Regions from separate parts of the Marinobacter sp. M5B genome, predicted to be linked through region 2. Evidence: predicted binding sites of a transcription regulator. Region 2 holds the regulator's gene; the other holds the start of a gene.
What was found. Region 2 encodes sigma-54, which starts transcription at its own class of promoters, with help from an activator protein. Its sites were predicted from a motif close to ANTGGCATNNANNTTGCTNT; they were not measured.
Positions count from the first base shown of each region.

Region 1: glnA (glutamate--ammonia ligase) is a predicted target of sigma-54. The motif match lies at 1,128-1,147, and genes of this name have one in related genera.

Region 1 is NZ_CP156894.1:983,428-988,428, reverse strand. Features, by position in the region: gene typA (translational GTPase TypA) at 1-742, opposite strand, end outside; gene glnA (glutamate--ammonia ligase) at 1,301-2,704, shown strand; gene AAGD24_RS04495 (DUF4124 domain-containing protein) at 2,880-3,410, shown strand; gene glnL (nitrogen regulation protein NR(II)) at 3,739-4,821, shown strand; gene ntrC (nitrogen regulation protein NR(I)) at 4,818-5,001, shown strand, end outside.
Region 2 is NZ_CP156894.1:3,129,664-3,134,664, forward strand. Features, by position in the region: gene AAGD24_RS14180 (KpsF/GutQ family sugar-phosphate isomerase) at 1-355, shown strand, start outside; gene AAGD24_RS14185 (HAD family hydrolase) at 355-912, shown strand; gene lptC (LPS export ABC transporter periplasmic protein LptC) at 913-1,503, shown strand; gene lptA (lipopolysaccharide transport periplasmic protein LptA) at 1,586-2,119, shown strand; gene lptB (LPS export ABC transporter ATP-binding protein) at 2,097-2,822, shown strand; gene AAGD24_RS14205 (RNA polymerase factor sigma-54) at 2,975-4,501, shown strand; gene hpf (ribosome hibernation promoting factor) at 4,626-4,934, shown strand.

The sequences.
Region 1 (5,001 bases), 2.1 Mb from region 2:
GGCGCTTTTTGCCGTTGGCACCAATGGCCGTAACCGGAGAGTTGGTTTTAATCTTGCCGCGCATAATGCGGCCGATGCCAATGACGCCCAGGAAGCTGTTGTAGTCCAGCTGGGAAATCTGCATCTGGAACGGACCATCCCGGTCGACGTTGGGTGCAGGTACGTGATCAACGATGGCCTGGAAAACCGCGTCCATGTTGTCGTCCAGCTTTTCGTGATCCATTCCGGCAATGCCGTTCAGGGCACTGGCGTAGACAATCGGAAAATCCAGTTGCTCATCGCTGGCGCCAAGGTTGTCGAACAAGTCGAACACCTGATCCACTACCCAGTCCGGGCGAGCTCCAGGGCGGTCAATCTTGTTCACGACGACAATCGGGTGCAGGCCCGCATCAAACGCTTTCTGGGTGACAAACCGGGTTTGTGGCATCGGGCCATCAATAGAGTCAACCACGAGCAACACGCAATCGACCATACTCATGACACGCTCGACTTCACCCCCGAAATCGGCGTGACCCGGGGTGTCCACGATATTGATGTCGTAGTCGTGCCACTTCAGCGCCGTGTTCTTGGCCAGAATGGTAATACCACGTTCTTTTTCCTGGTCATTGGAGTCCATGACACGCTCGTTTTCGAGCTCTTTGCGATCCAGAGTGCCGGACTGGCGAAGAAGCTGGTCAACCAGTGTGGTCTTGCCATGGTCAACGTGGGCGATGATGGCGATATTACGAAGTTTATCAATCACAACTATAATCCTGCAGCATGCACTGAATGACCTGAGAGGTCTTCAGTAGGCGCAAAGCCCCTTACATGCCGTCTCAAATCCGTAAAATGAATTTCATTTGTCGGGCCGGGAAGCCCGAATACCCCCTGAAGAAACTCAGCGTCTGTGCTGAATACCTGAGGCAAAAATGAAGTGGCGCGCAGTATATAGCAAACTCACTTGCGTTTATATGAAGAAAAACGCTTATCGAAGCAACAACCCATCTGCATCATTTTGGTGCATTATTTCAGCTATCGCACCGTTTTAACGCACCACGAAAGAGCGATAGGGCCACCCAATCAGCACATATCGCTCCAAAACAGCCCGAACGCCTTGGTATTGCGCACTTGTGGCGCATGCATCAAAAACTGGCAAGGCTATTGCTAAACCTTAAGCAGCCGAATTTGCAGGTAACTCGCAACAGCTTTTGTTAAGCTGCCCTACCTGAAAGAAAGATCGGGAGTCAGCACTGCTGAACGATCCGGCAACAATGTACACAGAAATCGCCCGCACGGCGGGATAACAGACGGAGCATGCACAATGTCCAAGACGATTGATCTGATCAAGGAACACGAAGTCAAATGGATCGACCTGAGATTCACTGACAGCCGTGGCAAAGAACAACACGTAACGCTGCCGGCCACCGAGGTGGACGAGGACTTTTTCAGCGACGGCAAGATGTTCGACGGCTCTTCAATCTCCGGCTGGAAAGGCATCAATGAATCCGACATGATTCTGATGCCGGACGACAGCACCTCCGTGCTGGACCCGTTCACCGAAGAAACCACACTGAACATTACCTGTGACATCGTAGAGCCTTCCACCATGCAGGGCTATGAGCGTGACCCACGCTCCGTTGCCCGCCGTGCGGAAGAGTACCTCAAGTCCACGGGCATCGCTGACGGTGCCCTGTTTGGTCCGGAACCTGAGTTCTTTGTTTTCGATTCTGTTAAATGGAATGTGGATATGCAGGGCGCTTCCTACCACATCCACTCTGAAGAAGCCGCCTGGGTATCCGGCGAAGACTTCGATCGCAACAACATCGGTCACCGCCCGGGTGTTAAAGGTGGTTACTTCCCGGTTCCGCCAGTGGATAGCCTGCACGACCTGCGTGGCGCCATGTGTGCCGCTATGGAATCCATGGGCCTGGAAATTGAGGTTCATCACCACGAAGTCGGCACCGCTGGCCAGTGTGAAATCGGCGTTGGCGCCAACACCCTGACCCGCAAGGCTGACGAAGTGCAGATTCTCAAGTACTGCGTACACAACGTGGCCCACGCCTACGGTAAAACCGCCACCTTCATGCCCAAGCCTGTGGTTGGTGATAACGGCTCCGGCATGCACGTACACATGTCCCTGAGCAAAGACGGCAAGAACCTGTTCGCAGGTGACAGCTATGCCGGCCTGAGCGAAGCAGCGCTTTACTATATCGGTGGTGTCGTCAAGCACGCCAAGGCCATCAACGCCTTTACCAACCCTGCAACCAATAGCTACAAGCGTCTGGTTCCGGGCTACGAAGCACCGGTTATGCTGGCCTACTCCGCCCGTAACCGTTCGGCCTCCATCCGTATTCCATACGTGAACAGCCCGAAAGCACGTCGTATCGAAGTGCGTTTCCCTGACCCGGCGGCCAACCCGTACCTGGCGTTCGCTGCATTGATGATGGCCGGCCTGGATGGTATCCAGAACAAGATCCACCCGGGCGATGCCATGGACAAGGATCTGTACGACCTGCCGAAGGAAGAAGCGCTGAACATTCCGAAGGTTGCTGAAACCCTGTCCGAAGCTCTGGATTGCCTGGCTGAAGATCATGAATTCCTGACCCGCGGCGGCGTGTTCACCGAGGACATGATTGCCGGCTACATCGATCTGAAGCGCGGTGAAGTTGAGAAACTGAACATGACCACACATCCGGTCGAGTTCCAGCTCTACTACTCCTGCTAATCCGTTCGTAAGGATCAGCAACCCAGAAAAGCCCCGCCTCGTGCGGGGCTTTTTCGTGTACGACCGCACATTTCGGCCAGCCTTAACGGAATGTAACCAAGCTACCGGGTAATGGCGTTGAAATACTCATGACTGGCGCTGATAATCGGATAAAACAATCAAACAGGTTGTCTCTATGAATGCACGGTTCGCACTACTCTCAGGCATTGTCGCTCTCGCGGCGTTTCCGGTTTCCGCCGAGGTCTATCGCCAGGTGGATGCTCAGGGCAACGTTACCTATACCGACGAACCCTCGGAAGGCACGCCTGCTGAGGAGATCAAAGTGAAACCGGTCACCACGGTCACCCTGCCAAAACTCGAAGCGGTTCGTGAGCCAGAGCGGTTGCGGGAAAAAGTGCAACAGGAAGGCTCCGTCTACGACAGCGTCCGTTTCCTCGCGCCGGGCGATGACCAGGCCTTCCACAGTGGCAGCGGCGACGTGGAATTCCGCGTGACCAGTTCACCTGGCCTTCGGGGCAGCCACAAGTACGAAGTGACACTCGACGGCCAACCGGTTGGCCAGAGCGCGTCCGGGACAGTGATGGTGCGCAATGTGTTTCGCGGCACCCACGATGCAGGCGTCAATATCGTCGACAGCAACGGTGTTACCGTCAAGAGCGGCGAAACCATTACCTTCACCATCCACCGGCCCAGCGTCAACAACTGATGCACCCTTCCGGGGCCCCGACCGCTTCGAGCCGGGGCGCCATACAAACGCAGACCTGTAGCGGTTAGCGAACCACCACGCCATTCTTGATTGCACCACTTTAGTGCGATCGCACCATAAAAAAGCCATACTCTGACCATTCCCAGGGCGGATATCCGCGGGCAGGCTTTACGCAATGATATTTCTGCACTACACCACGCCGTGTTCACAGGCCTGTAACCCGCATGCCCGCTAAATGCGCACTGTCATAGCCACGAACAGCCAATGTGGTTCGTTTTTTGCAAAACTGCCTTAGCAACCCGCAAGGCCCATCAAAAGGGACAAACGAATGGCAATACCGGCCGGATACAAAAGCATACTGGACAGCCTGACCACAGCCGTACTGGTGCTGAGTGACGGGTTGCGGGTCCAGTACCTGAATCCGGCGGCCGAAAGTCTGTTTGAAACCAGCGTAACCAGAAGTAAGGGAGCCCCGATCAACGACATCCTGATCGACTCTGAAGATGCCCTGCAAACACTGTATGCGGCAGCCGAGAATGGCCAGTCGTACACCAGACGCGAAGCGGAGTTCATACTGACAAGCGGATTGCGGCTAACGGTTGATTATTCCGTGTCCCCCATAAGCCTTGAGCCAACGGAACTGTTGATCGAAATCCAGCCCAGGGACCGCTTGCTACGGATCAGCCGGGAAGAAGACATCATCTCCCAGCAGGAAACCACCCGGATACTGGTCCGGGGCATGGCCCATGAAATCAAAAACCCTCTTGGAGGTATTCGCGGGGCCGCCCAGTTGCTGGACCGCGAGCTGCACAACGAAGACCAGAAAGAATACACCCAGGTGATCATTGCAGAAGCGGACCGCCTGCGAACCCTGGTGGACCGCATGCTCGGCCCGAACAAAGCCCCAAAAATGGCGTCCACCAATATTCATGAGGTTCTGGAGCGCGTCAAAACCCTTTTGGAAGCTGAGAGCCGCGGCCGCCTGAACTTCCGAAGAGATTACGATCCCAGCCTGCCCGAGTTCCAGGGCGACAAGGAACAGCTGATTCAGGCTTTCCTTAACATCGCCCGCAACGCCATGGAAGCCGCGTTCGAGAACCAGGCGGAGATGACCGGCGACGAACAGCCGACGATCACCTTCCGCACACGCGCATTGCGACAGTTCACCATCGGCCACAAACGCCATCGCCTGGTGTGCCGCGTGGATGTGATTGATAACGGCCCGGGCATACCACCGGATCTGTTGCAAAACGTTTTCTACCCGATGATCAGTGGGCGAGCCAGCGGCACAGGCCTCGGCCTGTCCATCACCCAAAGCATCATCGGGCAACATCACGGGCTTGTTGAATGCGAGAGCGAGCCCGGAAAAACCGACTTCATCATCTTCCTGCCTCTGGAGGAAAACCAATGAGCCAACCGGCAAACGTCTGGATAATTGACGACGATCGCAGTATACGTTGGGTGCTGGAGCGCGCCCTGAACCAGGCCGGTATGCAGCCCCGGGTGTTTGAAAGTGGCGAAAGCATCATGATGAGGCTGGAGCACGAACAGCCCGATGCCATCATCAGCGACATCCGTATGCCCGGCGTCG
Region 2 (5,001 bases):
TGGGGACCAGATCCCCCGAGTGCAGGAAGACACCACCCTCAGCGGCGCATTGCTGGAGATTTCCCGCAAGGGGCTGGGTATGACGACGGTCATTAATGCCGAGGGCGACCTGGTCGGTGTATTTACAGACGGCGACCTGCGCCGCACCCTGGACCGCTCCGTGGACATTCACAACACGCCGATTGCCGAGGCCATGACCCGCAACGGTCGTGTGATCCACGATGACCAACTGGCCGCCGAGGCACTGAACATGATGGAAGAGCTGAAGATCAACGCCCTGCCCGTCATCAATCGTGACGGCAAACTGACCGGCGCTATCAACATGCACGACCTGTTGCGGGCGGGAGTGATCTGATGGCCGACACTCTGCGCCCTCAATGGCCAGCGGAGCTGATTGAAAAAGCCGCTGCCATTCGCCTGCTGGCCCTGGATGTGGACGGCATCATGACCGACGGCACGCTGCTGTTCAGCGCTTCAGGCGATGAAATGAAAGGGTTCAACATTCTCGACGGCCTGGGCATCAAACAGGTTATGGCTGCTGGCATCAACGTTGCCGTCATTACCGGACGGCGCTCGCCGCTGACAGAGAAACGCATGAATGACCTCGGCATCCCACACCTGATGCAAGGCCGAGAGGACAAGAAAATCGCCCTGCGGGAACTGGCGGCAAGGCTGGAGATCGCGCCACACCAGATTGCCTACATGGGTGATGACCTGCCGGACCTGCCCGCAATCCGTTACGCCGGACTGGGCATAACAGTACCCAACGGCTACTGGCTGGTGCGCCAGCACGCGGATTTTTGCACGTCGGCCGCAGGGGGTAGCGGCGCGGTCCGTGAAGCCTGCGAACTGCTGCTCTGCGCCTGCGGGCAGCTCAACGCAAGCCTGCAACCCTACCTGGAGCAGGACTGAATGGCCGCTGAAGCCCTCTTTACCCGGCCCTGGGTACGAACCCTAGGGCTGGCTGTCACGATAGTGGCACTGTTTTTCCTGCTCTGGCAAAGTGACGAGTCATCAGAGCCGGTGGATGCCGCCGCGCTGAGAGGCGAATCGGAACCAGACGGTTTCGTGGTCAATGGTCGCTATCTGTCTTTCGACGAGACCGGGCGGCTTACCGCACACTTCGAAAGCCCACGTATCGAGCAATTCGAGGCCCGCAACGAAACCATTATGGAATCGCCGAATGCGACGCTCTACGGCGACCCCGGCAACGCACCCTGGCAAGTCCAGGCCAACAAAGGCCAATTCATGGAAGCTGACGACCTGGTCCACTTGACGGGGGATGTTCGGGTGTCCCAGCAAGCCCAAGGTGGGCGCCCCCTGACATTAACCACGTCAACGCTGACACTGGATAACACAGAGCGTACTGTTTACACAGACGCCCCGGTGGAACTGACCGACTCGTTCAGCCTGACCCGCGCAACCGGCATGAAGGCATGGATTGATGACCGAATCCTCGAACTCGACTCTGACGTGGAAGGACGCTATGAGACCGGCAAGTAAATTCATGCCCAACCCTCACCGCAATAGGCACCAACCGGTGGCATCGCGCCCGGCAGTCTCAGCGATTGTCCTGGCGCTGACAATGACCGTGGGCATGCCGTTCGCCGCGGCCTTTGATCTTGAGTCTGACCAACCCATCAGGGTCAATGCCGACAACGCGCGGCTCGACGAAGGCCAGGGCATTGCAACCTATACCGGCTCGGTTGAAATGAGCCAGGGCGATGCCAACCTTATGGCGGACAAAGTTGTACTCCACCGGGATGAGAATGGCGTCAGCCGCATTGAAGCCACCGGTACCCCGGCACGCTACCGCCAGCCTGCCATGGAAGGCCAGGGCGAAACCGACGCCCGTGCGCTAACGATCACCTGGTCCGCCTCCGACAACCGGGTTACCTTTCAGCGCGAAGCTGTGATCGAACAGGGCGGCAACCTGTTCCGGGGCGACGTCATTCATTATGACAGCGCCGAACGCGTGGTGACCGCAGAAGGCTCTGCTGACCAGGGCGATGGCAGCGGTCGCGTCGAAATGGTCATCCAGCCGCGCGGCAACGCCGGTAGCAATCCAGATAACAACCCTAACGGACAGGATATCGATGGCAGTTCTCAGGGCCAGTAACCTCGCAAAAAGCTACAAACAGAAGAAGGTCGTCATCGACGTTTCCCTGGAAATTCGCAGTGGCGAGATCGTCGGCTTACTCGGCCCCAATGGCGCGGGCAAAACGACGTGTTTCTACATGATTGTTGGCCTGGTTCCCGCCGACAACGGTCGAATCACCATCGACAATCAGGACATAACGCCGCTGCCCATGCATGGTCGTGCCCGCAAGGGAATCGGGTACCTGCCCCAGGAAGCATCCGTGTTCCGCAAGCTTACCGTACGCGACAACATACTGGCGATCCTGGAAACCCGCCGCGAACTCAAACGCGCTGACCGGGAGGCCAAGTTAGAGGAACTGCTTGAAGAGTTTCACATTACCCACATCCGCGATAGCGTCGGCATGGCCCTGTCAGGCGGCGAGCGACGACGGGTGGAAATTGCCCGGGCGCTGGCGATGGAGCCGGCGTTCATCCTGCTGGACGAACCCTTCGCCGGAGTCGACCCGATCTCCGTGAGCGACATCAAGCAAATCATCCGACACTTGCGGGACAAGGGCATCGGCGTACTGATCACCGACCACAACGTGCGGGAAACCCTCGACATCTGCGAGAATGCCTACATTGTCAGCGGCGGCCACATCATTGCCTCTGGTAATTCGGACGATATACTGGCCAACCAGCAGGTCAAGGAAGTGTATCTGGGCAACGAGTTTCGCCTGTAGTACACTCGGCAAAGAACTTGCTTGGTGCGGCAAGTAGCCAGCATACAAAGAGTTTTTGTGCAACCCCGGCTCCAGAAAGCGCCCTGATGACGTAAAGAGAGAGCCTGAGTGACGGAAGAGAGAGACCGAGTGACGGATTCTGAACCATGGTTATGAAAGCCTCACTACAGTTAAAGCTGGGCCAAAGCCTGACCATGACGCCCCAGCTGCAACAGGCTATCAGGCTTCTGCAGCTCTCCACCCTGGACCTCCAGCAGGAAATCCAGCAGGCATTGGAATCCAACCCAATGCTGGAAACCTCCGAAGACGACGACAACCAGAATCCGGAATCAACGGACAGTGACAACGAGTCGTCTGAAACGGCGTCAACCGAGGAATCCAACACCGCTTCAGACACCGCTACTGAGTGGGACGAATCCGAAAACGGACCTGACTGGTCATCAGAAACGGACAGTCCCGACACCATTCCCGACGATCTTCCCGTCGACACCGCCTGGGATGACATTTACCAGTCAGCCCCCGCGTCAGCAGCCCGTAACGACGACGAAAACGACCACGACTTCGAAACCCGTAACTCCCCCACCGAAACGCTCCAGGACCACCTGGAATGGCAACTGAACCTGACGCCCATGAGCGAGCGGGATCAGGCCATCGCCCATGCCCTGATGGATGCGGTTGATAACCATGGCTACCTGACCTCTCCGCTTGAAGAAATTCATTCAGGCATGGTGGACGAATCCGACGAAGACCCGCTGGAACTGGACGAAGTGGAAGCCGTTCTTCATCGCCTGCAGCACTTCGATCCACCCGGCGTGTTCGCCCGTAATCTGCAGGAATGCCTGCTGATCCAGCTGAATCAGCTGCCCCCGGAAACACCCTGGCTGGCTCAGGCGCGACTGGTGATTACCCACTACATAAACCTGCTGGGTAACCGTGATTACGCCCAGCTGTTACGCCGCAGCCGCCTGAAAGAAGAGCAGCTACGGGACGTTCTGGCACTTATTACCGGGTTAAACCCCCGTCCCGGCGACACCCTGGATCAGGCCGAGCCAGACTACGTCATCCCGGATGTGATCGTGCGCAAGCACAATGAACGCTGGCGCGTGGAACTGAATCCTGAAATTGCACCGCGCATTCGTGTGAATGCAAGCTATGCTTCTCTTATAAAGCGTGCGGACAGCAGTGCTGACAACACCTACCTGCGGGACCAGTTGCAGGAGGCAAAGTGGTTCATCAAGAGCCTGCAGAGCCGCAACGAAACCCTGCTTAAGGTGGCCACGCGCATTGTCGAGCACCAGCAGGGATTCCTGGATCATGGCGAGGAAGCCATGAAACCATTGATTCTCTCGGATATTGCCCAGGCGGTGGAAATGCACGAGTCGACCATTTCAAGGGTCACCACCCAGAAATACATGCACACGCCGCGGGGCATATTTGAACTTAAGTATTTTTTCTCGAGCCATGTCAGTACCGACGAGGGTGGAGAGTGCTCATCCACGGCAATCCGCGCGATGATCAAGAAGCTGATTGCAACGGAAACTCCGAAAAAGCCATTGAGCGATAGCAAAATTGCAGCCATGCTAGGAGACCAGGGTATCAAGGTGGCTAGACGAACCGTGGCCAAGTATCGCGAGGCAATGCACATTCCTCCGTCCAACGAGCGAAAGCGATTGGTGTAGGAAGCGTCTGTTCCCGGCCTCACGGGGAGAGCCCTTTCCTGAAAGTATACCGCCTGCAGCATAACGCTGTGGCACACAGCCGGTATCCTAACGGGTGCCGGCAAGCTGAAAACAGGAGAAGCCTATGCAACTCAATATTTCAGGCCATCACGTAGAACTGACTCCCGCACTGAAAGATTACGTATCAGGCAAATTTGAAAAGCTTGAGCGGCACTTCGACCATATCAGCAATTGCCAGGTTACCCTTGAGGTGGAAAAAGTGCGCCAGATGGCGGAAGCTACGCTTCACGTGATAGGTGGTGAGATTCACGCAAAGGCCGAAAACAGCGATATGTACGCTGCCATTGATGCACTGGTAGACAAGCTGGACAGGCAGATCCTGAAGCACAAGGAAAAGAACGTAGACCGGATGCACGGGAACGGCGCCCGCTAGGACGACGCCCCCGGCATGACAGTTAATCGAGCTGCGGCACTGGCTAACCATGCAACACGTGCCGCAG